DNA from 4 places in the Streptomyces sp. CNH287 genome. Region 4 is predicted to be linked to each of the others. Evidence: riboswitches for the same ligand, from Rfam matches in the RefSeq annotation. Region 4 holds a riboswitch; each other region holds the start of a gene.
What was found. Region 4 has a riboswitch for cyclic di-AMP ahead of H299_RS0122570 (peptidoglycan DD-metalloendopeptidase family protein). Riboswitches for the same ligand answer to the same signal wherever they lie in the genome.
Positions count from the first base shown of each region.

Region 1: it holds a riboswitch for cyclic di-AMP, as region 4 does, so the genes downstream of both, H299_RS0120310 (M23 family metallopeptidase) here and H299_RS0122570 (peptidoglycan DD-metalloendopeptidase family protein) in region 4, are expected to answer to the same signal.
Region 2: it holds a riboswitch for cyclic di-AMP, as region 4 does, so the genes downstream of both, H299_RS0101280 (LysM peptidoglycan-binding domain-containing protein) here and H299_RS0122570 (peptidoglycan DD-metalloendopeptidase family protein) in region 4, are expected to answer to the same signal.
Region 3: it holds a riboswitch for cyclic di-AMP, as region 4 does, so the genes downstream of both, H299_RS0102655 (transglycosylase family protein) here and H299_RS0122570 (peptidoglycan DD-metalloendopeptidase family protein) in region 4, are expected to answer to the same signal.

Region 1 is NZ_AUKQ01000020.1:38,953-46,164, forward strand. Features, by position in the region: gene H299_RS0120295 (DNA topoisomerase IV subunit A) at 1-883, opposite strand, end outside; gene H299_RS0120300 (M16 family metallopeptidase) at 1,076-2,455, shown strand; gene H299_RS0120305 (M16 family metallopeptidase) at 2,485-3,855, shown strand; cyclic di-AMP (ydaO/yuaA leader) riboswitch at 4,048-4,209, shown strand; gene H299_RS0120310 (M23 family metallopeptidase) at 4,223-5,095, shown strand; gene H299_RS0120315 (HPr family phosphocarrier protein) at 5,220-5,501, opposite strand; gene H299_RS0120320 (GNAT family N-acetyltransferase) at 5,628-7,212, shown strand, end outside.
Region 2 is NZ_AUKQ01000003.1:300,009-307,220, forward strand. Features, by position in the region: gene H299_RS31525 (DNA repair ATPase) at 1-3,119, shown strand, start outside; gene H299_RS0101275 (YfbK domain-containing protein) at 3,286-4,866, shown strand; gene H299_RS0101280 (LysM peptidoglycan-binding domain-containing protein) at 5,023-5,715, opposite strand; cyclic di-AMP (ydaO/yuaA leader) riboswitch at 5,719-5,875, opposite strand; gene H299_RS31530 (HAD-IC family P-type ATPase) at 6,503-7,212, shown strand, end outside.
Region 3 is NZ_AUKQ01000003.1:619,047-626,258, forward strand. Features, by position in the region: gene H299_RS0102650 (MFS transporter) at 1-279, shown strand, start outside; gene H299_RS0102655 (transglycosylase family protein) at 402-1,673, opposite strand; cyclic di-AMP (ydaO/yuaA leader) riboswitch at 1,679-1,863, opposite strand; gene H299_RS0102660 (oxidoreductase) at 2,516-3,469, opposite strand; gene H299_RS0102665 (cupin) at 3,758-4,078, opposite strand; gene H299_RS0102670 (helix-turn-helix transcriptional regulator) at 4,181-4,891, shown strand; gene H299_RS0102675 (VOC family protein) at 4,964-5,392, opposite strand; gene cutA (divalent-cation tolerance protein CutA) at 5,592-5,924, shown strand; gene H299_RS0102685 (molybdopterin oxidoreductase family protein) at 5,959-7,212, opposite strand, start outside.
Region 4 is NZ_AUKQ01000027.1:39,622-46,833, reverse strand. Features, by position in the region: gene H299_RS0122595 (TetR family transcriptional regulator) at 1-349, opposite strand, end outside; gene H299_RS35660 (MFS transporter) at 468-1,760, opposite strand; gene H299_RS0122585 (FAD-binding oxidoreductase) at 2,044-3,495, shown strand; gene H299_RS37705 (hypothetical protein) at 3,644-4,207, shown strand; gene H299_RS0122575 (PP2C family protein-serine/threonine phosphatase) at 4,277-5,470, shown strand; cyclic di-AMP (ydaO/yuaA leader) riboswitch at 5,808-5,955, shown strand; gene H299_RS0122570 (peptidoglycan DD-metalloendopeptidase family protein) at 5,969-7,096, shown strand.

The DNA of each region.
Region 1 (7,212 bases), on a different contig from region 4:
TCTTGGAGTTGACCAGATCCTTGATCTTGGAGACGACCTTCTCCGGGCCCACGGTGAACGGCAGTTCCGTGACCACCAGGCCCTTGCGGCGCGTGGTGACCTGGTCGACCTCCACCGTCGCCCGGATCTTGAAGGTGCCGCGCCCGTTCGCGTAGGCGTCCCTGATGCCGTCCAGCCCGACGATCTTGCCGCCGGTGGGCAGGTCGGGACCGGGCACGAAGCGCATCAGCGTCTCGAGATCGGCGCCCGGGTGCTTGATCAGGTGCCGGGCGGCGGCGATCACCTCACCCAGGTTGTGCGGCGGCATGTTCGTCGCCATCCCGACGGCGATCCCGGAGGCGCCGTTGACCAGGAGGTTGGGATAGGCGGCGGGCAGCGCGACGGGCTCCTGCTCGCTGCCGTCGTAGTTCGCCGTGAAGTCGACGGTGTCCTCGTCGATCGACTCGACCATCAGCCCGGCGGCGGGGGCCGATCTGCACTCGGTGTAACGCATCGCCGCGGGCGGGTCGTCGTTGCCCAGGGAGCCGAAGTTGCCGTGCCCGTCGACCAGCGGCAGGCGCATCGAGAAAGGCTGCGCCAGCCGCACCAGCGCGTCGTAGATCGCGCTGTCGCCGTGCGGGTGGAGCTTTCCCATCACCTCGCCGACCACGCGCGCGCACTTGACGTACGGCCGCTCGGGACGCAGCCCCATCGCGTGCATCTGGTACAGAATCCGGCGGTGGACCGGCTTCATTCCGTCGCGGGCGTCGGGCAGCGCGCGCGAGTAGATGACCGAGTAGGCGTACTCCAGGAAGGAACCCTGCATCTCGTCGACGACGTCGATGTCGAGGATGCGCTCCTCGAAGTCGTCCGGCGGCGGGGTCTTCGTACTGCGGCGGGCCATCGCGGCAGGGGCTCCTTCGTGCGTACGGACGGGTGTTCGCGGACCATTGTGGCCCGTGCCTCTGACAACCGGGCTCCCGGCCCGGCTCTCGGCACGTACCGTACGGGAACTTCGCGCACTGTCGGCGCGCTTGCATAGAGTGACGGACAGAAATGACGCATCACCTCACGCGACCGAAGGGACTCCACCCCTATGGGCCACACGGCCACGCCTGAGCCCGCCACCGGCGGGCTGACAGCGACCGAGCACCGGCTGGCCAACGGCCTGCGCGTCGTGCTCTCCGAGGACCATCTGACGCCGGTCGCCGCCGTCTGCCTCTGGTACGACGTCGGCTCGCGGCACGAGGTGCGCGGGCGCACCGGTCTGGCACACCTCTTCGAGCACCTGATGTTCCAGGGCTCGGCGCAGGTGCCGGGCAACGGCCACTTCGAACTGGTGCAGGGCGCGGGCGGTTCGCTCAACGGCACGACCAGCTTCGAGCGCACCAACTACTTCGAGACGATGCCCGCGCACGAGCTGGAGCTGGCGCTCTGGCTCGAGGCGGACCGGATGGGCTCGCTGCTGACCGCCCTGGACGAGGAGTCCATGGAGAACCAGCGCGACGTGGTGAAGAACGAGCGCCGCCAGCGGTACGACAACGTGCCCTACGGCACCGCCTTCGAGCGGCTGACCGCCATGGTCTACCCCGAGGGCCACCCCTACCACCACACCCCGATCGGCTCGATGGCCGACCTGGACGCCGCCTCCCTGGAGGACGCGCGCGCCTTCTTCCGTACGTACTACGCGCCGAACAACGCGGTGCTCTCCGTGGTCGGAGACATCGACTCCGAGCGCACGCTCGCCTGGATCGAGAAGTACTTCGGCTCGATCCCCGCGCACGACGGCAAGCAGCCGCCCCGGGACGGCTCGCTGCCGGACACGCTCGGTGAGGAGAAGCGCCAGGTGCTGGAGGAGGAGGTCCCGGCGCGCGCGCTGATGGCCGCCTACCGCCTCCCCTCGGACGGCACGCGGGAGGGCGACGCGGCGGACCTGGCGCTGACCGCGCTGGGCGGCGGTGAGTCCTCCCGGCTGCACAACCGGTTGGTGCGGCGCGACCAGAGCGCGGTGGCGGCCGGGTTCGGACTGCTGCGGCTGGCGGGCGCCCCGTCGCTGGGCTGGCTGGATGTGAAGGTCTCCGGCGGCCGGGAGGTCGCCGAGATCGAGGCCGCCGTCGACGAGGAGCTGGCCCGGTTCGCGGCCGAGGGGCCGAGCCCCGAGGAGATGGAGCGGGCACAGGCCCAGCTGGAGCGCGAGTGGCTGGACCGGCTGGCGACCGTCGGCGGCCGTGCGGACGAACTGTGCCGGTTCGCCGTACTGTTCGGCGACCCGCAGCTGGCCCTCACCGCGGTACGCCGGGTGCTGGACGTCACGGCGGAGGAGGTGCGGGCGGTCGCCGCCGAGCGGCTGCGTCCGGACAACCGGGCGGTGCTCGTGTACGAGCCCACCGAGTCCCCCGAGCAGGCTGAGCAGGCCGAGCCCGCCGACGACACCGCGGAAGCGGACGAGAACGCAGCCGAGGAGACCGTTCAGTGAGCGAGAGCAACACCCCCGCGGGGGCGACGATGGATTTCCACCCCCGGCCGGTCGGCGGCGAGCCGACCCCCTGGGCCTTCCCCGCCCCCGAGCGGGGCACCCTGCCCAACGGGCTGACGGTGCTGCGCTGCCACCGCCCCGGCCAGCGGGTCATCGCCGTCGACGTCAACCTGCCCGCCCCGCTGGACGCCGAGCCCGCCGGGCTGGACGGCGTCGCCACCCTCATGGCGCGGGCCCTGACGGAGGGCACCGACAAGCACGACGCCGAGGAGTTCGCCGCCGAACTGGAGCGCTTCGGCGCCACCTTGGACACCCACGCCGACCACCCGGGCCTGCGCGTCTCCCTCGAGGTCCCGGTCTCCCGGCTGTCCAAGGGGCTCGGCCTCCTCGCCGACGCGCTGCGCGCCCCCGCCTTCCCCGACAGCGAGATCGAGCGGCTCGTCCGCAACCGGCTGGACGAGATCCCGCACGAGCTGGCCAGCCCGGCCCGGCGCGCCGCCATGGAGCTGTCCAAGGAGCTGTTCCCGCCCGAGTCCCGGATGTCCCGGCCCCGGCTGGGCACCGCGCAGACGGTGGAGCGGATCGACGCGGCGGCGGTCCGCGCGTTCTACGAGGCGCACGTACGGCCCTCCACCGCGACCGCGGTGGTCGTCGGCGACCTGACCGGCGTCGACCTGGACAAGGAACTGGCCGACACGCTGGGCGCCTGGGCGGGTTCGGCGGCCGAGCCGCTGCCGATGCCGCCGATCACCGCCGACGACACCGGCCGCGTCGTGATCGTGGACCGGCCGGGCGCGGTGCAGACCCAGCTGCTGCTGGGCCGGATCGGGGCGGACCGCCACGACCAGGTCTGGGCGGCCCAGGTGCTGGGCACCTACTGCCTGGGCGGCACCCTCACCTCCCGGCTCGACCGGGTGCTGCGGGAGGAGAAGGGTTACACCTACGGCGTGCGCGCCTTCGGCCAGGTGCTGCGGTCCGCGCCGGACGGCACGGGCGCCGCGATGCTCGCCATCAGCGGCTCGGTCGCCACGGAGGTCACCGGGCCCGCGCTCGCCGACCTGTGGCAGGTGCTGCGCACCCTCGCCGCCGAGGGCCTGACGGACGAGGAGCGCGACGTCGCGGTGCAGAACCTCGTGGGCGTGGCCCCGCTCAAGTACGAGACGGCCGCGGCCGTCGCGGACACCCTGGCCGACCAGGTGGAGCAGCACCTGCCGGACGACTTCCAGGCCCAGACCTACGCGCGGCTCGCCACGACGGGCACGGTCGAGGCGACCGCCGCCGCCGTCAGCGCCTTCCCGGCGGACCGGCTCGTGACGATCCTGGTCGGTGACGCGGCGCAGATCGCCGATCCGGTGCGGGAGTTGGGCATCGGCGAGGTGACGGTGGTCTCCGGCACCTGAGCCTCGGACCCGGCGCCGAAGCCCGCGCGGCCCCCGCCGTCCCACCCGGGACGGCGGGGGCCGCGCCGGTTGTGCCGCTCGGGCGCCACTGTGGCGTACGCGACAAACAGCCGGATTCGTTTGGCAGTTCACCCCGGCCCGCTCTAGCGTCGGTCCGGCTGTGCATCAGAAGTGCCCGCGACCGCGGCCGACGTACAGCCATCGCCGAGTCCCCCACGGCGCGAGCCAGGGGAGCCGGGGACCCAACCATGAAGTCCCTGGGGTGAATCGGGCGGCCTCCCGCGAGGCGGCCTGTAGGAGACCTTCCTGCTCCGAACCCGTCAGCTAACCCGGTAGGCGAGAAGGAGGGAAAGGAGTACGCCGCCTCATGGCGTTCACCCGTGCCACGGGCAAGCACCGACGTCCGGCCCGCGCCTCTCGCACGAGGGCGCAGCTGGCCGGAGTGGCGGGCCTCGCCACCGTCGGCGTCGTCGGCTCACTCGCGTCCCCGGCGCTCGCCGCGTCCCGGCCCTCGCAGGCCCCGGCGCCCGACACCGCCCCGGACACCCCGGCTCCGGCGGACACGCCGCTGCCGCAGACGCCCGTGCTCGGCGACTACCTCGCCGAGTCGCTCGTCGAACAGGCCCACACCCAGGAGGACGCCGCCGCCCGGACGGCCGTCGAGGCCGCCGCGAAGGCGGAGGCGCGTCAGCGGGCCGAGCAGGCGCGGGAGCGGGCGGCGGAGCGCGCCCGGGAGAAGGCGGCCGAGCGGGCCGCCCGGTCCCGCCCGGCGGAGACGCGTGCCGCGCGCAGTGCCCCGCAGGAGCCGGCGGCGCAGCGCCCCGCGGCGGCCGGCGGCTACGTCCTGCCGGTGGCGGGCTCGTACGTCTCCACGCCCTACGGCGTGGGCGGCGGCATGTGGTCCTCGGGCACCCACACCGGGGTCGACTTCCACGCCGCCTCCGGCACCTCCGTACGCACCGTCGGCGCCGGTGAGGTGGTCGAGGCGGGCTGGGCCGGAGCGTACGGGAACAACGTGGTCGTCCGGCACCAGGACGGCACCTACACGCAGTACGGGCACCTGTCGTCCGTGGCGGTCACGCCCGGTCAGCAGGTCACCGCGGGCCAGCAGCTGGGCCTCTCCGGCAACACCGGCAACTCCCAGGGACCGCACCTGCACTTCGAGGCCCGCACGGGCGCGGAGTACGGGTCGGACATCGACCCGGTCGCGTACCTGCGCGGGCACGGCGTCGCACTCTGACCGGACCTGGCGCCTGACCTGACCTGACCGGCCCTGGAGCGTACGAGGGGCCTGCCGTGTGGACCGCGCCGGGGCGAAGTGCCCGGTACGGTCCACACGGCAGGCCCCGCCGGTCCGCCGCGGCTCAGACGGTCTCCGGCAGTTCCTCCAGGCCCTCGGCGACGAGCTTCGCCAGCCGGTCGAGCGCCACCTCCGCGCCGTCGGCGTCGGACGCGAGGATGATCTCCTCGCCGCCCTCCGCACCCAGGCCCAGCACACCGAGCATGGACGCGGCGTTGACCGCGCTGCCGTCGCCTTTGCGGACGGTCACGGGGATGCCCGCCGCGACGGCCGCACGGCAGAACATCGAGGCGGGGCGGGCGTGGAGACCTTCGTCCCAGCCGACGGAGACACGGCGTTCAACCATGGTTCAGCCCTTCGGATCGTAGGTTGTCTAGACCAGTCTCGCATGTGGTCGGCCGCGCCCCCGCAGGTACCCGCTCCGCCGTGCCGCGCCCGGTCCGCCCGCCCGTCCCCTCGCTACCCTGAACCCATGCGGACCCCGGCGGAACGTGCCTACCCCACCCACTGGGAAGCCGACGTGGTGCTGCGCGACGGCGGCACCGCCCGGATTCGGCCCATCACGCCCGATGACGCCGACCGGCTGGTCGCCTTCTACGAGCAGGTCTCGGACGAGTCGAAGTACTACCGCTTCTTCGCGCCCTACCCGCGTCTCTCCGACCGCGACGTGCGGCGCTTCACGCACCACGACTACGACGACCGGGTCGGGCTGGCCGCCACCATCGGGGACGAGTTCATCGCGACCGTGCGCTACGACCGCATCGACGCGACCGGCCGTCCCGCCTCCGCCCCCGCGGACGAGGCCGAGGTGGCCTTCCTCGTCCAGGACGACCACCAGGGCCGCGGGGTGGCGTCCGCCCTCCTGGAGCACATAGCCGCGGTCGCCCGTGAGCGCGGAGTCCGTCGGTTCAGCGCCGAGGTGCTGCCCGCCAACGCCAAGATGATCAAGGTCTTCACCGACGCGGGCTACTCCCAGCGCCGCAGCTTCGAGGACGGCTCGGTCCACCTCACCTTCGGACTCGAACCCACCGAGCAGTCGCTCGCGGTGATGCGCGCCCGCGAGCAGCGCGCCGAGGGCCGCTCCGTACGCCGCCTGCTGGCACCCGCCTCCGTCGCCGTCGTCGGGGTGAGCCGCACGGCGGGCGGGGCAGGGCGCTCCGTGCTGGAGAACCTCCGGGCCGCCGGCTACACGGGGCGCGTGCACGCGGTGAACAGGTCGGCCGGGGCAGGCGCGCGGCTGGCGGGCCACGAGGCCCACCGCTCGGTGCGCGACATCCCCTCGGGCGTCGACCTCGCCGTCCTGGCTGTGCCCGGCCGCGAGGTGCCCTCCGTCGTCGCCGACTGCGGTGAGCACGGCGTGCAGGGCCTCATCGTCCTCGCCGCCGACTTCACCCGGGAGCAGCAGCGGACGCTGGTACGGCAGGCCCGCTCGTACGGGATGCGGGTCATCGGGCCCAACGCGTTCGGGCTGATCAACACCGACCCGGAGGTCCGCCTCAACGCCACACCCTCCCCGGCCGTGCCCGGCCGGGGGCGCATCGGCCTGTTCACCCAGTCGGGCGCCATCGGCATCGCACTGCTGGCCGGGCTGCACCGCCGCGGTGCCGGGCTCTCGACCTTCGTGTCGGCGGGGAACCGGGCGGACGTCTCGGGCAACGACGTCCTCCAGTACTGGGACGACGACCCCGACACCGACGTCGTGCTGATGTACCTGGAGTCGATCGGCAACCCGCGCAAGTTCACCCGCCTGGCGCGGCGCATCGCCACCCGCAAGCCGGTCGTGGTCGTCAAGGGCGCCCGGCACAGCGGCAGCGCGCCGCCGCCCGGCCACGCGGCCCCCGCCTCCCGCACGCCCGACGCGACGGTCTCCGCGCTGCTCCGGCAGGCCGGAGTGCTCACGGTGGACACCGTCACCGAACAGGTCGACACCGGCATCCTGCTCGCCGCCCAGCCGCTGCCCGCCGGGCCGCGCGTCGCGATCCTGGGCAACACCGAGTCCCTCTGCCTGCTCAGCTACGACGCCTGCCTCGCCGACGGGCTGCGACCGCTGCCGGTGC
Region 2 (7,212 bases), on a different contig from region 4:
GCCTGGAGGAGCGGGCCGGCGCGCTCGCCACCGTCGCCGAGGCGGTGGCCCTGGGCGGGCAGATCGACGAGCAGGCCGAGCGGCTGCGGATCGTCACCGACGTGGTGGGCGGCCTGGAGATCGCGGACGCGACCGTGCGCACCGGCCTGCTGGAGCGCCTGGGCGAGGTGCTGGGCGCGGTCAACCGGGCGCGCGCGGTGCTGGAGGGCCGCCGCCGCGAACTGCTGGAGTCCGAGGGGCGGGCGGAGTTCGCGGCCGAGTCGGCCCTGCTGGGACAGGCGGTGGCGGGCGCGCTCGCCGCCTCGGGGACCCCGCAGGAGTGCGACGAGCAGCTGGGGCGGCTGCTGCTCCACCTGGAGAACCTGGAGACGCGCTTCGGCGCCTTCGACGACTTTCTCGCCCGGCTGACCGAGCAGCGCGAGGAGATCTACGAGACCTTCTCCGCGCGCAAGCAGGCCCAGCTGGACGAGCGCGCCCGGCACGCCGAGAAGCTGGCCGACTCCGCCGACCGCCTGCTGGGCACCGTGGCACGCCGCTCGCAGTCGCTGGGCGACCTGGACGGGATCAACGCCTTCTTCGCCAGCGACCCGCTGGTGGTCAAGGTCCGTACGACGGCGGAGGACCTGCGCGCCCTCGGGGACCAGGTGCGGGCGGAGGAGCTGGAGGGGCGGCTGAAGGCGGCCCGGCAGGAGGCCGCCCGCGCCCTGCGCGACCGGGCCGACCTGTTCGACGCCGAGGGCACGGTACGGCTGGGGCGGCACCGCTTCGGGGTCAACACCCAGCCGGTGGGCCTGACCCTGGTGCCGCACGAGGGCGCGCTCGCCTTCGCGGTGACGGGTACGGACTACCGCGCGCCGGTGCGCGAGACGGAGTTCGCCGACACGCGGATCTTCTGGGACCAGCCGCTGGCCTCCGAGTCCCCGGAGGTCTACCGGGCGGAACACCTGGCGGCGACGGTGCTGAGCGGGCTGCCGGCAGGTCCGGGCGGCGCGGGTCCGAGGGCGCGTACGGGAGCTGGGAGGGCTGACCTGGACCACGACGCGCTGCTCGAACTGGTGCGCAGCGCCGCCGAGTCGGCGTACGACGAGGGCTACGACCGCGGCGTCCACGACCACGACGCCGCCCGCATCCTGGGCGCCGTGCTCGCCCTGCTGGAGGGCGCCGAGCTGCTGCGCTTCAGCCCCGGGGCACGCGCCGCGGCCCAGCTGTTCTGGGCGTACGGCGCGGACGCCGCGGCCCGTACGGCGCTGGCCACCCGTGCGCGGTCGCTCGCGCGGGCGCGCGCCGCCTTCGGCCGCACGGCCCAGACCGACCGACTGGAGGACGAACTGGCCGCCGCCATCGGCGCGTTCCTGCCGGTCGTGGGCCTCGGCCCGGCCGGGGCGCCCGGCGCCGGCGCCGGTGCCGCCTCCGACGGAGCTGCCGATGGTGCCGCGTCCGCGCCCGAGGACCTGGCCGCCGCCGCGGACCCGCGCGCCGCCGCCGCCTACCTCTTCGAGGAACTCGCCGCCGAGGAGGGCCCCCGCTTCGTCACCGGACCGGGCGCCCGCGGCCTGCTCGCCGACTTCCGGTCCGCGCTCGGCGGCGCCGACTCGCCGGAGGTGAAGGCGTTCACCGAGGACGTCGTCGCGCTCGGCGACGACCTCCCGGCCCGCCACCAGCTGGTGACCGCCTGGCTCGGCTCCTACCTCGGCACGCACGGCGGGCCCCGCCCGGAGCTGCCGGAGGCCGCCGCCGTCGAACTGTGCGGGGACGCGCTGGCCCGCCGCGAGCTGGACGCGGAGCTGCACCGCACCGTCTCCGGCCTGCTGGGCGCGCACCCCCGGGTGCGGGGCGGTGAACTGCCCCTGCGGCTGGACGAGTTCCTGGCCCGCACCGGGGAGTTCCGCACCACCCGCGTCCCGGCGCACCGCGCTTACACCCGGCGGCGCAACGCCCTGCTGGCCGCCGAGCGCGACCGGCTGCGGCTGGACGCGTACGAGGCGCGCGTCATGTCCTCCTTCGTCCGCAACCGGCTCATCGACGAGGTGTACCTGCCGCTCATCGGCGACAACCTGGCCAAGCAGCTGGGCACCGCGGGCGAGGACCGGCGCACCGACAGCCAGGGCCTGCTGCTGCTCCTGTCGCCGCCGGGCTACGGCAAGACGACCCTGATGGAGTACGTCGCCTCCCGGCTGGGGCTCGTCTTCGTCAAGGTGGACGGCCCCGCGCTGGGCCACCGCACCGTCTCCCTGGACCCGGCCGCCGCGCCGGACTCCGCCGCCCGCCGCGAGGTGGAAAAGATCAACTTCGCGCTGGAGATGGGCAACAACGTCTTCCTGCACCTCGACGACATCCAGCACACCTCGCCGGAACTGCTCCAGAAGTTCATCCCCCTGTGCGACACGCAGCGCCGGATCGACGGCGCCGAGGGGACGTACGACCTGCGGGGCAAGCGGTTCGCCGTCTGCATGGCGGGCAACCCGTTCACCGAGTCCGGCAGCCGCTTCCGCATCCCCGACATGCTCGCCAACCGCGCCGACGTGTGGAACCTGGGCGAGGTGCTCAGCGGCAAGGACGAACTCTTCGCGCTCAGCCACATCGAGAACGCCCTCACCGCCAACCCCGTGCTGGCCCCGCTGGCCTCCCGCGAGCGCGCCGACATCGACCTGCTGGTGCGGCTCGCGCGCGGCGACGCCACGGCCCAGCCCGACCGGCTCAGCCACCGCTACCCGGCGGCCGAACTGGAGCAGATCCTCTCCGTGCTGCGCAAACTCCTGCACGTACGCGAGACCGTGCTCGCCGTCAACGCCGCCTACATCGCCTCGGCCACCCAGGACCAGGCCGCCCGCACCGAGCCGCCCTTCCTCCTCCAGGGCTCCTACCGCAACACCAACAAGCTGGCCGCGCGCATCGTCCCCGTCATGAACGAGGCCGAGCTGGAGGCTGTGCTGGACGACCACTACCTGGCCGAGGCGCAGACCCTGACGACCGGCGCCGAGGCGAACCTGCTGCAACTCGCCGAGCTGCGCGGCCGGATGACCGCTCAGCAGCGGTCGCGCTGGGCGGAGGTCAAGCGCGGCTACGTCCGGTCCCTCTCCTCGGCCGCCGGGACCACCGACCCCCGGCGGCCCGCCTAGGGCGTGTTTCGGCACGGTCCCGGCGCCGCCTCCCGGCGGCCGTCGTCGAGCGCCCGTCGCCGTTTCGCAACGCATCCGTGACGCCCCCGCCGAGTCCCCGCCGCCGCCTCGTACGTCACACCGCTGACACCGACGAGGCGGCCGAAGGGCCGGATGGGGGACCGACATGAAGTACCGGGGAAGGCGGCTGGCGGTGGCGCTGGCGGCGGGCGCGGCACTGCTCGCCGGGTGTACGAGCGGCGGGGACGCGCCGACGAGCCTTGCGGACGACAAGGCGCGGGGCGGCGCGAGAGACGGCGCGCGCAACGAAGCGCCCCTGCCCGGCGGCACCAACGGGCCACCGGCCGGGTCGCGGGAGAGCGGCGAGGGAGGCGACGCCAAGGAGCGGAAGGGCGAACAGCGGGAGAGCGCGCCGAGCAAGGCCCCGGACTACCGCTCCACCTTCGGCCTCGACGTGGACACCGCCTCGTACGGCTATGCGCGCCGCACCATCGGGGACGGGCGGCTGCCCGCGCGCGACACCGTACGTCCGGAGGAGTTCGTCAACAGCTTCCGGCAGGACTACCCGCAGCCGAAGGGCGACGGCTTCACGGTCACGGCCGACGGCGCGCGTGCCGGCGGCGACGGGTGGTCGCTGCTGCGGGTCGGGCTGGCGACGAAGGAGGAGCCGCCGGGGGCCGCCGCGCGCCGGGCGCCCGCCGCGCTCACCTTCGTGATCGACGTCTCCGGCTCGATGGCCGAGCCGGGCCGCCTCGACCTGGTCAGGTCGTCGCTGAGGTCCGCGGTGGGGCAGCTGCGCGACAAGGACTCGGTCTCGCTGGTCACCTTCAGCGACGAGGCCCGCACCGTGGCGCCGATGACCCGGCTGGACGGCGACGGCCCGCGCGACGACATCCGCGAGGCCGTCGACGGGCTCCGGCCCGAGGACAGCACCAACCTGGCCGCCGGGATGCGGAAGGGCTACCAGGAGGCGGTGGACGGCAAACGCGCCGGCGCCACCAACCGCGTCGTCCTGCTCTCCGACGCCCTCGCCAACACCGGCGACACCTCGCCGGAAGCCATCCTCGACCAGGTCGCCGAACACCGCGCCGAGCACGGCATCACCCTCTTCGGCGTCGGCGTCGGCAGCGACTACGGTGACGCGCTGATGGAACGCCTGACCAACAAGGGCGACGGGCACACCACGTACGTCGCGGACAAGGAGGAGGCGACGAAGGTCTTCGTGGACGAACTGCCGCGCCACACCCAGCTGCGCGCCCGCGACGCCAAGGCGCAGGTGGTCTTCGAGCCGTCCACCGTCGAGCAGTTCCGGCTGATCGGCTACGACAACCGGATGGTGGCGGACGAGGACTTCCGCGACGACCGGGTGGACGGCGGCGAGATCGGCCCCGGCCACACGGTGACCGCGCTCTACGCGGTACGGCTCAAGGAGGGCGCCGAGGGCAAGGTGGCTACCTCCACGGTGCGCTGGCTCGAACCGGAGGACCGTACCCCGCACGAGAAGTCGCGGACGGTCGGCACGGACGCGCTGCGCGGCGACCTGTGGGAGGAGGGTGCGCCTGGCCTGCGGCTGACAGCCGTCGCCGCCTACTTCGCCGAATCGCTGCGGGGCGGGGAGCACGGGCTGCCCGGTGCGCCGACACTGCGCCAACTGGCCGGTCACGCCCGGGACATCGCCTCGCGCACGGAGGACGAGGAGGTCACGCGGCTCGCGGACACCATCGACCGGGCGGACGGGCTGGGCTGACGCCGGGCGGCCCGCCGCGGGGCGGGGCGGGCTGTTCGCCGCCTGCCGCGGGGCGGGCCGGGCCCGGACGGGCGCAGCCCGCGCCCCGGGGGGACAGAGCGCGGGCTGCGCGATCAGGGGCCACCGCGGGCCCGCCGACCCGCGGTGGCACCGGGCTCAGAGCGAGAGGCGCTGGCCCGGCATGATCAGGTCGGCGTCGCCGCCGATGACCGACCGGTTGTCCTGGTGGAGCTGCTTCCAGGTGGTGCCGTGAGCGTCGGCGATGGTGCCGAGCGTGTCACCGGACCGCACGGTGTAGTCGCCGCCGCCGGACTGCTGCTTGGCCGGCTGCTGGGGCTGCGCGGCCTGCGGCTCCGGCTGTGTCTCGGGCTGCGGCTGCGGTGCGGCCGGGGCCTTGGGCTGCTCGGCGCTCCCGCCGCCGCCCTCCTGGGCGCTGCCGGAGTCGCCGCCCGGGCTGACGTCCGCCGACGGGCCGCCCGAGGTGAGGCCCCCGGCACCCGCGCAGGCCCAGGCGCCCGGGCCCTGCATGGCGAGCAGCTTCTCGGCGACCGCGATCTGCGCTTCCTTGCTGGCCTGGTCGGCGCGCGGCGCGTACTGCGTGCCGCCCGCCGCGGCCCAGCTGGACTGCGAGAACTGGAGGCCGCCGTAGTAGCCGTTGCCCGTGTTGATGGACCAGTTGCCCCCGGACTCGCACTGGGCGACCTTCTCCCAGGTGTCGACCGAGGCGGCCTGGGCGCCCGTGGCGGACATCAGCGGCAGGGCGACGGCGGCACCGGTGACCCCGGCCAGCGTGGCGATGCGGACGGCCTTGGCCGGACGACGGTGACGGCCGCGAGCGGAAAAGAGCATGACGATCTTCCTCACCGACGCCTGCGAGGTGAGCTGTCGGACCCGGGCCGGATGAGTGCCCGCCCGTGCGCGGCTGCGCACGGTTTTCGCCCCTAGCCGCTCCCCGAAGGGCGCGGCGCTTACCTGGTTCCCCCGCTCCTGCCAACGGCGCTTGCGCGACGATTGCCCCCCCGGCCGCCGGCAGGATTCGGCGTGACGGCCCAGGGCGCCCGTCAGTTGACGAGCAGAGCGACCGTAAGCACACCTCCGCGACAGGTACAAAAACCGGCATCTGCCATCTATCGGCTCAACCGGAGGGCGGGAACCGGCGTCCTCGCAGGTGGTGCGCTCCACGGAGGAATGCGGCAGCCGGTCTGCGCGGCGGGTGGCGGGAGAGAAGCCTCACACCGTGGTACTACTCGCTCGGGCCCGACTCCGACCCAGGTACGGGGGGCGATGGATACCTGGGTGGCTGGCGGAAGATCACCCCGGCCGATTACTTTCATAGGGGTCCGGGGCGCCCGCGTACGACGCGAGCACCACCCCGCGCCCTCCAGCAGCACCGGCGCCGCCTGGCGCCACCACCCCGTATCACCTGGCAGCACCCGGCATCACCCGTTACAGACACCGCACGACCGCATATGAAGGGGCCCGCAGCGTGGCTGAGCAGCAGCTAGACACCGTCGGAGCGGAGGGCGCCACCAGCCCGCCGGCGGAAGCGGAGGCGCCGCCCGCGCCCGCCCACTCCGCGCGCGGCCTGACGAGCGCCGAGGTCGCCGAGCGCGTCGCCGCGGGCCAGGTGAACGACATGCCGGTGCGCTCCAGCAGGAGCATCGGCGAGATCGTCCGGGGCAACCTGTTCACGCGTATCAACGCGATCATGGGCGTGCTGTTCGTGATCATCATGTCCGTCGGCCCGGTCCAGGACGGCCTGTTCGGCGGCGTCATCCTGGCCAACACGCTGATCGGCGTCATCCAGGAGGTCCGCGCCAAGCGCACGCTGGACCAGCTGGCCATCGTCGGCGAGAGCCGCCCGCTGGTGCGGCGGGACGGCGTCGCGGTCTCGCTCACCGCCGAGCAGATCGTGCTGGGCGACGTCATCGAGCTGGGACCGGGTGACAAGATCGCGGTGGACGGCGTGGTGGCCGAGTCCGCCGACCTGGAGGTCGACGAGTCGCTGCTGACCGGTGAGGCCGACCCGGTGCTCAAGCAGCCGGGCGACACCGTCATGTCGGGCAGCTTCGTGGTGGCCGGCGCGGGCGCGTTCGCCGCCACCCGGGTCGGCCGCGACGCGTACGCCGCCCAGCTCGCCGAAGAGGCCAGCAAGTTCACCCTGATCAGCTCGGAGCTGCGTGCGGGCATCAACACGATCCTGAAGTTCGTGACGTACGCGATCATTCCGGCCGGTATCGCCCTGGTGATCAGCCAGCTGACCGTGGGCAACGACCAGGACGACATGGCCGAGGCGATCCGGCGCATGGTCGCCGGGCTGGTGCCGATGGTGCCCGAAGGGCTGGT
Region 3 (7,212 bases), on a different contig from region 4:
GCCCAGGTCCTCGCCGAGGTGCTGGCCTCGGCCGGCGCCTGGAACATCGGCTACGGTCTCGCCGACCCCCGCGCCCAGGGCGTCTACCAGGGGGTGTACGCCACCGGGTCCTCCGCCGCGACCATGGCCGCGCCGGCCCTGATCACCTTCACCGCGATCGAGCACGGCACGGCTGGGTGGGTCTTCCTGGCCGTGCTCTTCACCGTCGCCGGTCTCGCGATCCGTCCGGCCGTTGCCTGGGCGGAACGCACGGGCGACTGGCGCGGCGACCCCACGTAGCCCCGGGGCGGCGCGGGCCCGGGTGGGGGCCGGGGATGCCGGAGGGCGCCGCGTCCCTGGGGTGGGAGGCGGCGCCCTTCGGTGTGGGGATCGTTCAGGAGAGGACGATCACGGGTGGCGGGTCAGAGGCTGACGCCGTTCGCGCGCAGGTAGGCGATCGGGTCGATGTCCGAGCCGTAGGACGGGCCGGTACGGATCTCGAAGTGCAGGTGCGGGCCGGTGCTGTTGCCGGTCGAGCCGGACAGGCCGATCTGGTCGCCCGCGCCGACGGTCTGGCCCGCCGAGACGGAGAGCGAGGAGAGGTGGCCGTACTGGCTGTACTTGCCGTCGGTGTGCTTGATGACGACCTCGTTGCCGTACGAGCCGCCCCAGCCCGCGGAGACGACCGTGCCGTCGGTGACGGCCTTGACCGGGGTGCCGCTGGGAGCGGAGAAGTCGGTGCCGGTGTGGCTGCCGCTGGACCAGCTGCTGCCGGAGGCGCCGTACTGGGTGCTCACGGCGGAGTCGACCGGCGCCTGGAAGCCGCCGGTGTTGCTGCTCTCGGCTGCCGGGGCGGCGGCCTGCTGCTCGGGTGCGGCCTCGGGCTTCGGCTCCGGCTTCGGCTTGGCCTGCGGGGCCGCGGACGTCTCGGCCTTGGGTGCGGCGGCCTTGGGCGCTTCGGCCTTCGGGGCGGCGGCCTTGCCGTCGAGGGAGAGCTTCTGGTTCGGGTAGATCAGGTTCGGGTTGTCCCCGACGACCTCGCGGTTGTCCTCGTAGACCCGCTCCCAGCCGCCGTCGACGCCGTGGGCGGCGGCGATCTTGAAGAGGGTGTCACCGGAGACCACGGTGTAGTCGGCGGCGGCCTTCTGCTGCGGCGCGGGCGCGGCCTTGGGGGCGGCTGCCTTGGGTGCGGCGGCCTTCGGCGCGGGCGCGGCCTCCTTGGCCGGGGCCTTCGGTGCGGGCGCGGCCGGGGCCTTCTCGGCGGCCGGGGCGGCGCTCTCGGCCTTGCCGTCCGGGTTGATGTCCGGGGCGCCGCTGTTCTGGGTGAGCCCGGCCTTGGGGCCGCACGACGGCCAGGCGCCCGGGCCCTGCTCCGCGAGGACCTTCTCGGCGATGGCTATCTGCTGTTCCTTGGTGGCCTGGTCGGCGGTGGCGGCGTACTGGGTGCCGCCGAAGCCCTCCCAGGTGCTCTGGCTGAACTGGAGGCCGCCGTAGTAGCCGTTGCCGGTGTTGATCTGCCAGTTGCCGGTGGACTCGCACTGGGCGACCTTGTCCCAGGTGTCGACCGAGGCGGCGTTGGCGTTGCCCGCGCCGATCAGGGGCAGGGCGATGCCTGCGCCACCGGCGGTGAGGGCGAGCGCGGCGCGCGCGATGCGCTGGGTACGGGGGCGGCGATGACGTCCGCGTGCAGACATAGTGGTGTTCCTCTCCTACGCCTGCGAGGTGAGCTGTCGGGTTCGGGCTGGAGTTGCCCGGACACGGGCGGGTGCGGCGGCTGTCGCCGCACCGTGGCGTGTCTTCACCCCAAGCCGTGGCCGGATGCCGTGCGGCACCGGACGCGGCGCTTACCTGGGTCCCCCGCTCCTGCCGTAGCGGTGACGGTGACTCCTGCGCCGGGCGGCAGGACTAGGCGTCCCGGCGAAGGCCCGCTGCTAAGTGCTGCGGGATTCGAAACGAAAACACAACCGTTTCGCCGCGGCAAGGAAGGGACGTTTATCGGACGCCGAATCCGGAAATCTTGGACCCGCTCACGGAACAGTGTGCGGTGGCGCGTTGTCTCTGCGTAAATTCGATCTTTGCTTGGGCAATGGCAAGTACGTCGCGGGCCAGGAGAGTTGACCGTGCGTGGACGGCGGGGCGGCGGTGGGTGACGAGTGTGGGTGGCCGGCTTTGTTAGTCACGTCACGGCGGATCGCAGACGTCGTCATAGTGCATCGAAAGGAAGAAAACGGACTAAAGGTACTTAAGGCTTGTGAGAGCCAAGTCACCGTCAATGCGTCGGATTCGGCAGGGCGTTCGTGCCAAAATGCCCCGCCGCTCGGCACGGGTGCGGGCCACCGTGCCTGTCGTCCGACGGCGGAAACCGCCCGGGTGAACGCGACTTGACCCTCGTAAGGGCTCGTGGAACCGCTCGGCCGCGGCGTGCTCCGCTATTCACAAAGGCATTGGGGTACGGCGTCAATTCCGGCCTTTCCGGCGTCGTCACCGGTTCAGCGGCGGGAACGGCAGGAACGGTGCGGGGAATAGCCGCAGGAGATCAGTCCAGCGCCGGGTAGAGGACTCCGGTCAGCCGCTCCGAAAGGGCCCACAGCCGGGCCGCCGCCGTCGCGTCACGGGCCCAGGGCGCCTGCCAGGAAGGCCCCGGAGCGCCGCGTACGCCCAGGAACCGGGGGCCCGTGAACGAACCGCCGGCCGCTTCGGCGGCGGTGGCCGCGTACAGCGTGGGCGCCGCCCCCAGTTCCGGGGACGAGCCGATCAGGCCGCTCGCGGACCGCATGAGCCGCTCGTGGCCGCGCCGCCCCGCCAGCTTGGCGCCCTGGGTGTGCAGCTCGGTCGCTGCGTAGCCGGGGTGTGCCGCGACGGCCCGCAGCGGGCGGCCCGCCGTGCGCCGGGCCAGCTCGCGGGTGAACAGCAGGTTCGCCGTCTTCGAGCGCCCGTACGCCTGCCAGCGCCGGTACGGGCGCGGCTCGCGGCCGGTGTCCGCCAGCTCACGGAGCGCGTCGGGGTCGATACCGGCGAGGAGGTGCGCGACGCTCGACACCGTCACCACGCGCGGCACGCGCCGCGCCGCCCCGGACTCCGCCGCCAGCAGCCGTTCCAGCAGCAGCCCGGTCAGCGCGAAGTGGCCCAGGTGGTTCACCCCGAACTGCGTCTCGAAGCCGTCGGCGGTCGGCGCGTACGGCACGGCCATCAGCCCGGCGTTGTTGATCAGCAGGTCCAGCCGGTCGTACGGCAGGTCCGCCGCGAAGGCCCGTACGCTCGCCAGGTCCGCCAGGTCCAGCGGCCGGAACTCCACGTCCGCCTCGGGCAGCGCCTCGCGCAGCCGCGCCACGGCCGCCGTGCCCCGCCGCTCGCTGCGGCAGGCCAGCACGACGCGCGCGCCGCGCCGGGCCAGCTCCCGCGCGGTCACCTCGCCGATGCCGCTGTTGGCGCCGGTCACGACCGCGACCCGCCCGCTCTGGTCCGGGATCTCCCGTGCCGTCCAGCCCATCGTGTGCCGCGCTCCTCGTCTCGCCCGCCTCCGGGCACACAGCGTAGGGCGCAGGGGCCGCGCGTCGGGCGGGCCGGGCGGGTGGTCGTACGGGCGGCACGGGCGAGGGCGAGGCAGGCGTCCAGGGTGCGGCAGGCGTGGACGCCGCCGGGCAGTTCGCCGGTCCCGAGCCTTGCCCCGCCGCCGTGGTCCGCCGCTGCTGCCCGGGAGCCTCAGCCGGTGCGGCGGCGCGCGCTGTGCGGGGGCGCGCGGCCCCGCCCGGACGCGCCACCGCGGCCCGGAAGGCGGTCAGATGCCGGTGACCGTGGTCAGCAGCACCACGGAGTCGTCCAGCGCCTCCAGGCCGTGCCGCTCCTGCGGGATGCTCTGCACCTCACCCGCGCTCAGTTCCCGGTTCCCGCTCGCCGCGGTGAGCCGTACCCGCCCGCGCAGCACGTGCACCCCGGCGGCCGGGGGCGCGTTGTGCTCCTCCAGCTCGGCGCCGCAGGAGAGCGCGATGACGGTCTGCCGCAGCGGTCCGTCGTGTACGACCAGCTCGGCGCTCCGCCCGTGCGGGTCGTCCTTGGCCTTGGCCAGATGATCTTCCGCGATCCGGATGACGTCGCTCATGCGTCCATCGTCGCCGACCCCCGGCCGTTGGCAACCCGGGCACGCGCACCGGGCGGCCCGGGCGGCCCGGGCGGCCCGGTGCGCGTGCGGCATGCTGGAGCCATGTACGCGGAAGCGCCCTCGCGGCTCGGCGGCGGCGCCGTCCTCTGGTCCCGCACGGGCGGCGCCGCACCCGCCGCCGAGTCGCGGGTGCTGCCCGACGGATGCATGGACCTCCTCTGGAACGGCGGCGCCCTGCTGGTCGCCGGACCCGACACGCAGCCCCACGTCACCCCCGCCGCCCCCGGCACGCGCGGGCCCGCCTGGGCGGGGCTGCGCTTCGCGCCCGGCACCGGCCCCGCGGTGCTCGGCGTACCGGCGTACGAACTGCGCGACCTGCGGGTGCCGCTGGACGCCCTGTGGCCGCAGGCGCAGGTGCGGCGGCTGACGGAGCGCGTCGCCGCCTCCGAGGACCCCGGGGCGGCGCTGGAGGCGGTGGCCGCACGGGCGCGCCGCGCCCCGGACCCGGCGCGGGAGGCGGTGCGTGAGACCGTGCTCCGGGGCATACGGCAGGGCCGGACGGTGGCGGAGCTGGCGCAGGAGGCCGGGCTCAGCGAGCGGCAGTTGCACCGCCGCGCCCTGGAGGCGTTCGGCTACGGGCCGAAGACGCTGGCGCGGGTGCTGCGCATGCGGCGGGCGCTGCTGCTGGCGCGGGCGGGCCTGCCGCAGGCGGAGGTGGCGCTCACCGCCGGTTACGCGGACCAGCCGCACCTGTCCCGGGAGATCCGGGCGCTGACGGGTCTGCCGCTGACGCGGCTGCTGCGCTCGGGGTGAGGCACCGGCGCGTGCGCCGCCGAGGGGCGCGGGTCGCGGCCCGGCGTACGGGGGGACGGGCGCCGGTCGCGGTCAGCCGAGCGCGGCGAAGAGGCTGACCTCGTTCCCGTCCGGGTCGCCGACCACCGCGTAACGCTGTCCCCAGAAGGCGTCCCAGGGCTCCTTCACGCCCCGGTGCCCGGCCCCGGTCAGCTCCGCGTACACCGCGTCGACCTGGGCGGGCCCGTCGCACAGGAACGCCAGCCCGATCCGCCCCTCGCCCGTGGGCAGCTCCCAGCCGGGGTACATGGTCCGGATGACCTCGACGGTGTCCCAGCCCAGCCGTACGCCGCCGGGGCCGGTGACCTCGACGTGGGGCTCGGCGTCGGCCTCGGCGGGGATGTCCAGGCCGAGGCGGCGGTAGAAGGCGAGGGTGGCGGCCATGTCGGCCGCCACCATGCCGACGAAGTCGAACCGGGGCGCGTGGGGCGTGCGGGGCGCGTCTGCTGCGTGAGGTGTCATGCCCCGTACGTTAGGCGCGCCGCTCCGGCCCCGTCTTGAACGAATCGGCCGCGCCGCGTCCCGCAGCGCATCCCGGCAGGGTGCCGCTCGCGGCTGCCACCGCCACCGCCACCGGGAGGCGGACCCGCCCACCCGCACCGTGTGTGCCGGTCCGCTCATGCGCCGGTGGGACGCCGGGCCGGCCCCCTACGCTGCCCCCATGACCGAGATCCTGACCGTACTGACCACGACCGCCAGCGCCGAGCGGGCCGAGGCGCTCGCCCGCGGGGCGGTGGATCGGCGGGTGGCCGCCTGTGCCCAGATCAACGGGCCGGTGACCTCCGTCTACCGCTGGGACGGCGCCGTGCAGACCGACCCGGAGTGGCAGGTGCTGCTCAAGACCACCACCGCCCGCTACGGCGCGCTGGAGGCGTACCTGCGGGCGGCGCACGACTACGAGGTGCCCGAGATCATCGCGACGCCCGTGACGCACGGCGCGGCGGACTACCTCGCCTGGGTCGAGGAGGAGACGACGGCGCCGCCGCCGGAGTGAGCCCCGCGGCGCCGTTCCGGCACAGGCCCCAGGGTCACGCTCCCAGCGGCACGGCCTCGACGCGGACCGCGCAGACCTTGAACTCCGGCATGCCGGAGGTCGGGTCCAGGGCGGGATTGGTGACCGTGTTGGCGCGGCCCTCGCCGGGCCAGTGGAAGGGCATGAAGACGGTGTCCGGGCGGATGTCGGCCGAGATGCGCGCCGGGGCCACCGCCCGGCCCCGGCGGGACACCACCGCCACCGGCTCCCCTTCCACGGCCCCCACCTGTTCGGCGAGCTGGGGGTGCAGCTGTACGAACGGGCCGGGGGCGGCGGAGTTGAGCGACTCGATGCGCCGGGTCTGCGCGCCGGACTGGTACTGCGCCAGGACCCGGCCCGTGGTGAGGTGTACGGGGAACTCCTCGTCCGGCTCCTCGTCGGACGGGCGGTGGGTGACCGGCGCGAAGCGGGCCCGGCCGTCCGCGGTGGCGAACCGCTCCAGGAACAGCCGCGGCGTCCCCGGATGCCCGCCCACCGCGTCACCGATCGCGTCGCCGATCGCGTCGCCGATCGCAGCCCCCTCGGCCGCGCTTCCCCTCGTGCCCGCGCTCCCCGCGCCGGGCCGCTCCGGGCAGGGCCAGAAGAGGCCCTCGCCCTCCGCGATCCGCCGGTAGGTGATGCCCGAGTAGTCCGCCGGGCCGCCCGCCGAGGCGCGGCGCAGTTCGTCGAAGACCTCCTCCGGGTCGCTGGGGAAGCCCTTCTCCCAGCCCATCCGCCCGGCCAGCGCGTGCAGCACCTCCAGGTCCGTGCGGACTCCGGGCGGCGGCGACACCGCGCGGCGGCGCAGCAGCACCCGGCCCTCCAGGTTGGTCATGGTGCCCGTCTCCTCCGCCCACTGCGCCACGGGCAGCACGACGTCGGCCAGCGCCGCCGTCTCGGAGAGCACGACGTCCGCCGCCACCAGGAAGTCCAGCGCCCGTACGCGCTCCTCCACATGGGCCGCGCGCGGCGCCGAGACGACCGGGTTGGACCCCATCAGCAGCAGCGCGCGGACGCTGCCGGGCGCCGGGGTACCGTCCGCGTCGCCGCCGAGCGCCTCCAGCAGCCGGTACGCGCTGCGCCCCGGGCCGGGCAGCGAGTCGGGGTCCACGCCCCACACCCCGGCGACGTGTGCACGGGCCGCGGGGTCGGCCAGCTTGCGGTAGCCGGGCAGCTGGTCGGCCTTCTGGCCGTGCTCCCGGCCGCCCTGCCCGTTTCCCTGACCGGTCAGCGCGCCGTAGCCGGAGTACGGCCGCCCCGCGCGTCCGGT
Region 4 (7,212 bases):
GGAACAGCTCGTACTCCGCGAGCAGCCGGGCCGGTTCGCCGAACAGCCCGGCCAGCACCGTCGCGAGCGACGACAGGCTGTCGGCCCCGCTGTCGGTGGCGGCCGTGAACTGGCGCAGTACGTCCACGCTCTGGTCCATGCAGCGGGTCAGCGCGGCGGTCAGCAGGTCGTCGATGCTCTGGAAGTGGTAGGCGGCGGCCGTCGGGGACAGGCCCGCCTCGCGGGAGACCGTCCGGTGGCTGACCCCGGCGACGCCGTCCCGGGCGACGACGCGCAGAGTCGCCTCGATCAGCTCCCGGCGGCGCCGCTCACCCTTGAGGCGGCGCCCGTCGGTGACGGTTCCGCTCAACGTGCACCTCCCGGGGATCGCCTGCCGGGTAGGCACAGTACCCGGCCGTACCCCGCCGTACGGGGCGTGCACGGGGCGGCGCCCGCCCCGTACGGCACGCGGCGGGCCACCCCGGTGCTCAGCTCGGCCGCGCGTCGCACGACTGCCGCGCATCCGCGGCAGGGGCCGCGTCCCCGCCCGCGTCCCCGCCCGTTTCCCCGCCTGCGTCGCCGCCTTCTTCGGCGGCCGGCGCCGTACGCAGCAGCGACGCTTGCCCCAGCAGCGCCGCCAGCAGCGTGAGGGCGCCGCCGCCGACCGCCACCGCGAATCCGCCGCCCGTGCCGAAGCGGTCGACCGCCGCACCCGAGGCGGCCGCGCCCAGGGCGACGCCGACGGTGAGCCCGGTGGTCGCCCAGGTCATGCCCTCGGTGAGCCGGGACGCGGGGACGGTCCGCTCGATGGTCCCCATCACCACGATCATGGTCGGCGCGAAGAACACCCCGGCGGCGAACACCGCCGCAGCCAGCGCCACCAGGCCGTCGACCACCAGCAGCGGCAGCGTCGTCAGCGCGGTGCCGACGGTGCCGGCCAGCAGCAGCCGGGACGGTGCCGCCCGGAGCGTGAGCAGGCCGAAGGCCAGCCCCGACAACGCCGACCCGGCCGCGTACGAGGCGACCACGAAGCCGGCCGCCGCGGGGCGCCCCAGCTCCTCGGCGAAGGCCACGCTGGCCACGTCCACGGTGCCGACGATCACGCCGCCCGCGAGCAGGACCAGCACCAGCACCCGTACGGTGCCCGACCGGAGCACCGAGGTGGTGTCGGCCGCCGCGTCCGCCGGGTGGGTACGCGGCTCGGTGCCGCGCTGCGCGACGAACATGAGCACGCCCACCGCCAGCAGTACGGCGGCCAGCAGCGGTCCGGCCGCCGGGAAGAGCGCCGTGCACAGCAGGACCGACAGCGCGGGGCCGACCATGAACGTCAGCTCGTCCACCACCGACTCCAGGGAGAAGGCGGTATGCAGCCGGGGCGAGCCGCGGTACAGCTCGGACCAGCGGGCCCGCACCATGGCCGCCATGCTGGGCATGCACCCGGCCGCCGCGGCGCTGGCGAACAGGGTCCAGGCCGGCGCCCCGTAGTGCGCGCAGAGCATCAGCGCGCCGAGCGCCGCGACGCTGACACCGGCGGCGGGCAGCAGCACCCGGCCCTGGCCGCGCCGGTCCACCTCGCGCGCGATGCGGGGTCCGATCAGGGCCATGGACAGGGTGAACACGGCGGCCACGGCACCGGCGAGCCCGTAGTCGCCGTCGCTCTGGGACAGCATGGTGATGATGCCGATGCCGGTCATCGACATGGGCATCCGGGCGACGAACCCGGCGACGGAGAAGGCGAGGGTGCCGGGGGCGGCGAAGAGTTCGCGGTACGGGCTGGCCATGCGGGGTCTCCTGGTTGGGGGACGGGCGCGGGGTCGCGGGAGGGCGTGCGTGGGGCAGGCGCGGTGACAGATGCGGGGACAGATCCGGTGAGAAAATTGAACGTTCGCTTCAATTGAAACACTCGTGAGAGTTATTCGGAAGACGCGCCCCTCGTCCCCGTCCCGTCCCCACTCCGCCCCCGCCTCGCGCCTGCTCGGAAATGTTGACGGCAGGTGTCAGGTTCAACTGCGACGCTGCGCTCCGCAGGCGAAGGGCGCCGGCGCATCAGGACGGAGCAGCGCGATGAACGAACACGACACCGGGCACCCGGCGGCGGCACTGGCCGAGCGGGTGCGCGGACCGGTCCTCACCCCCGGCGACGAGGGCTACGAGGCGGAGACCGCGGGCTTCCAGAGGGGGCTGGAGGCGCGGCCCGCGTACGCCGTCGGCGCGCTCGACGCGGCTGACGTACAGGCCGCCGTGTCCTTCGCCGCCGCGCGCGGGCTCCTGGTGCGCGTGCACGCGACGGGACACGGCCGGTCGGCTGCGGCCGAGGGCGGCGTGCTGATCAGCACCCGCCGGATGGACGAGGTGCGGGTCGACCCGGAGGCGCGGACGGTCCGGGTCGGCGCGGGGGCCCGCTGGGAGCAGGTGATCGAGGCCGCTGCCCCGTACGGCCTGGCCCCGCTGAACGGCAGCGCCCCGCACAGCGGCGTCGTCGGCTTCTCGCTCGGCGGCGGCATCGGCCTGCTCGCCCGTACCTACGGATACACCGCCGACCATGTGCACGCGATCGAGGTCGTCACCCCCGACGGCACCCTCCGGCGGGTCGGCGCGGACGTGGACGCGGAGGCGAACGCCGATGCGACCGCGGACGCGGACCTGTTCTGGGCGCTGCGCGGCGGCCGGGACGGCTTCGGGGTGGTGACCGCGCTGGAGGTCGGCCTCGTGCCGGTGTCCCGGCTCTACGGGGGCTCGCTGTTGTTCGACGCCTCCGTCAGCGCCGAACTGCTGACCGTCTACCGGGACTGGACGGTCCAGCTGCCCGAGGAGCTGACCTCCTCCCTCGCCTTCATCGTCCTCCCCGCCGTCTCGGAGGTCCCCGAGCCGCTGCGCGGTCTGCACGTGGCGCAGCTGCGGGTCGCCTTCACGGGCAGCGCGGCGGAGGGGGAGCGGCTGGTGGCGCCGCTGCGCGCGGTCGGTCCGCCGCTGGCGGACACGCTCCGGGAGATGCCGTACACCGAGAGCCCGTCGATCCACAGCGACCCCGTCGACCCGCACGCGTACACGGGCACGAACGTGCTTCTGGACGGGCCGAGCGGGCCGAGCGGGCCGGACGGCTCCTCGGGGTCCGCCGGGTTCGACGTCGAGGAGGTGCGGGAGTTCGTCGAGCGGGCCGGATACGAGGCGCCGGTGATGTGCGTGGTGCAGCTGACCCACCTCGGCGGCGCGCTCTCCCGTGCGCCCGGTGCGGGCAACGCCGTCGGCAACCGCGATGCGCGGTACTCGCTGAGCGTCCTCTCCGGAGGCGCGGGGGAGTTCGACGCGCCCGCCGCGGCAGCCTTCCACCGCACGCTGCTGGAGCGGCTCAAGCACCGGAAGGAGGGGCGCATCCTCAACTTCCTCTTCGGTGAGCCGGATGCGGGCGAGGTGCGCGACGCGTACGAGCCGCAGGTGCGGCGCCGGCTGACCGAGATCCGGCGGCGGCACGACCCGGACGGGCTCTTCCGCACGCCGGCCACCGACCTCTCCTGACGGCGGGCCGGGGCGGGGTGGGCCAGGGTGCGGGCCGGGGCCGCGCGGGGTCCCTGCCCGGCCCGCCCCGGCCCGCCCCGGCACCCGTCCGGGTGACGCGGCTGATCTGGCCGGGTGACCGGGCCCGCCGCGGGTCGTTGGTCACGTCATGGCAGTGATGCTGAAGCAGTTGAAGCACTGGACGGCGGCCCCTGATGGGCAAGAAGAAACGGTTCCGCGCGGCCCGGCCCGCTCCCTCGGATCGCCCATCTACGAGGCCCTGCTGAACGAGTGGTCGCGGGCGGGCCGGACCCTGCCGGGCGAGGGCGACCCACCGCGTGGCCGCGCCGCCGGGCACGCCCGCAGGCACGACGCGTACGGGAGATACGACGCGCCCCAGCCGGGTGAGCAGTACGACGCGTCCGAGCAGTACGACGCGTCCGAGCCGTACGACGCGCCCGCCGCGTACGACCCCCGCGAGGCGTACCCCGTCCCCGTGCCCGTCCATGCCGCCCCGGTCCGTGCCGCGCTCCCCCCGGACCGGAGTGCCGAAGCCGAGCCCGGGACGCCGCCGCCCACGCCGCCCCCCGCACCGAGCCCCCCGGCCCAGTCGCTCCCGCTCCCGCCCCGCGCCGCGCGGCCGGTCTCCCGGGTGCAGCAGATCAGCCCGCTCGGCCCGGCCGTGCCCGTCAGCCCGCGCGAGCCCGCCTGGGAGCGCGTCGGCACCTTGTGAGCCGCCACCCGGAGCAGCGCCGGGCAGGCTCGGGTCGCCGTCGGGCGGACCGGCGGGCAGATTGGGACGGTGACGCACGAAACGGGCGGCGGCTGTACGGGCCGCGGCAGTACGGTCGATAACGGCACGAGCGGCGGCGCGCGCGGCAAGGGCCCCGGCGCCGTGCCGGGCGGTGCCCGTACCGCCGGCCCGGTGGTGCCGCGCCGCTACGACCGCCTGCTCCCCGTGCTGCTGATCGTCGCCGGAGTGGTCGTCGACCTCTCGGTGCCGCCCCAGTACACGCCCGCCGCGCTGTTCGCCGCCGCGCCGGTGGTCGCCGCGCCGCTGTTGTCCGCGCGGGCGACGGCGGCGTGCGGTGCGCTGGCCGTGCTCGTGCTGGTCACGATGCTGTTCGTCGCCGGGGCGCCGGACGAGGGCGACTCCGTGATGCACGTGGCCACCGTGCTGACCGTCTCGGGGCTCGCGCTCGGCATCAACCGCCTCGTTCGGCGCGGCGAGCAGCGGCTCGCCTCCGCGCGCGGCATCGCCGAGGCCGTGCAGCTCGCCGTGCTGCCGGTGCCGCCCGCCCGGATCGGCGGCCTCGACGTGGCCGCCCGCTACGAGGCCGCCCAGTCGGACGCCCGGATCGGCGGCGACCTGTACGCGGTGCAGGAGACGCCGTACGGCACCCGGCTGATCGTGGGTGACGTACGGGGCAAGGGGCTGGGGTCGGTGGAGGCGGTGGCCGTCATCATCGGGGCCTTCCGCGAGTCCGCCGAGGAGGAACCGACTCTGGAGGGGGTCGCCGCGCGGCTGGAGCGGGCGCTCCAGCGGGAGGGCGGCAGGCGGCGCGACGTGGAAGCGATGGAGGGCTTCACCACGGCCGCGCTCGCGGAGGTGCCCGCCGGCTGCCCGGGACGGCTGCGGATCGTCAACCGCGGGCATCCCCCGCCGCTGCTGCTCGCCGAGGGCGCCGCCCGCTACCTGGAACCGTCCGCGCCCTCACTCCCGCTCGGCATGGCTGACCTGGCCCGCTGGCCGGACCGCGCGGACGAGGCGCGGCTGCCGCCGGGCGCGCTGCTGCTGCTCTACACGGACGGCCTGTCGGAGGCGCGCGACAACGGCGGCGAGTTCTACGACCCGGGCGGGCGGCTCCAGGGCCGCCGCTTCGGCCATCCCGAGGCGCTGCTGGACGCGATCGTCGCGGATGTGCGGGTGTTCACGGGCGGTGACTCGGGGGACGACATGGCGCTGCTCGCGGTGTGCCGCCGTCCCGGCGGGTGAGGCGGGCCGGGCGGGTTCGCCGTGAGGGTGACGCGCTGTAGGGGCGCGCGGTCGGCAAGCGGGCCTGACGTAAGGGCCGTACGGGCCGGACGCGGCTGACCAGGGGCGGCGCGGAAGGAGCGACGGTGTGAGGAAGGGATCTCGGCCGCCGACGGCTTGCCCCAATTGCCCAACACTGACAGCTAAGTCCAGGCCAATGGAGAGTCAAAAACCCGGGAACGACTTGGATTCTCAGCCGCAAGTCTATTAACGTTCGATAACGCAGCGCGGTCGTCACTGCCGTCACGAGAGACGGCACCGTGCGCCGTCGCCTAATCCCGCAAGTGCGGCATCGCGAGCAACCAGCACGCGATACCACCGCGCAGAGGGAGCCGGGGAACCACCACTTGGGGTGAATCGGACACGTCCCGCCCATGGACGCGCCCGTAGGAGACCTTCCTGCTCCGAACCCGTCAGCTAACCCGGTAGGCGAGAAGGAAGGAAAGGAGAGCGCCCCGAGTGGCGTCCAAGACGTATGCCCCCGAGCCCTCGTACGACCCGTACTACGAGGTGGACGACCGCGGTTACCGCTCCGGCGACAACTACGGCGGGTACGGCACGCAAACGCTCTCCGAGTCCCCGGCCCCGGCCTACGGCCCGGACCGTGACGACTCCCTCCAGGAGTGGAACCCGACCGAGGACTCCATCCGTCCCGTGCGGGGCCGCCACCGGGTGGCCAAGCAGCGCGGCGGCATGGCCCGCAGCGGAGCGGTGCTCGGCGTCGGCGTGATCGCCGCGGTCGGCGCCGGCGGCATGGCCTCGGCCAGCGACAAGTCGCCCGCCCCCGTCTCGATGCCGGACCTCTCCGTCATGGAGGACCTCCCCGGCGTCGGCAGCCTGGTCTCGGACGACGACGAGGACGCCTCGGACGAGACCGTCCAGGCGGCCTCCCAGGCCCCCCTCAGCTACGCGGCGCTCAGCACCACCGAGGCCGAAGCGGGTCAGACCGACCCGGGCGAGGCGCTGCGCGCCCGCATCCTCGAACAGGCCGCACAGCAGCAGACCGAGGCCGACCGCACCGCCCGCGAGGACGCGGCGGCAGCCGCCGCCCAGAAGGCGGCGGACGAGGCTGCGGCCAAGGTCACCGCCGAGGCGAAGGCGGAGGCGGAGCGCAAGGCCGAGGCCAAGCGCAAGGCGGAGGCGGAGGCCAAGCGCAAGGCGGAGGCCGAGCGGCTCGCCAAGCTCGCCGCCAGCTACACGCTGCCGACCTCCAACTACCAGCTCACCTCCGGGTTCGGCGCCGCGGGCGGCATGTGGCAGAACGACCACACCGGCCAGGACTTCGCCGCACCGACCGGCACCCCGGTCAAGGCGGTCCACAGCGGCACGATCAAGGAAGCGGGCTGGGCCGGCTCGTACGGCTACCGCATCGTGCTGCAGCTGGATGACGGTACGGAGATCTGGTACTGCCACCTCTCCTCCATGCAGGTGTCCGCCGGTGCCGACGTCAGCACGAAGGACGTCATCGGCAACGTCGGCTCCACCGGCAACTCGACGGGCCCGCACCTCCACCTCGAAGTCCTGCCCGGCGGCGGCGACGCGGTCGATCCGCTGGCCTGGCTGCGCGGCAAGGGCCTCAGCGTCTGACGCGTCCGGCGCGCCCGGTACGCCAGGCGCGCCCGGTACGTCCGGTACGTCCGCGGATGGGGTACGTATGGCGCGTCGGCTGCCGCCGCCCCGTCCGGACGCCCCGTCCGGACGCC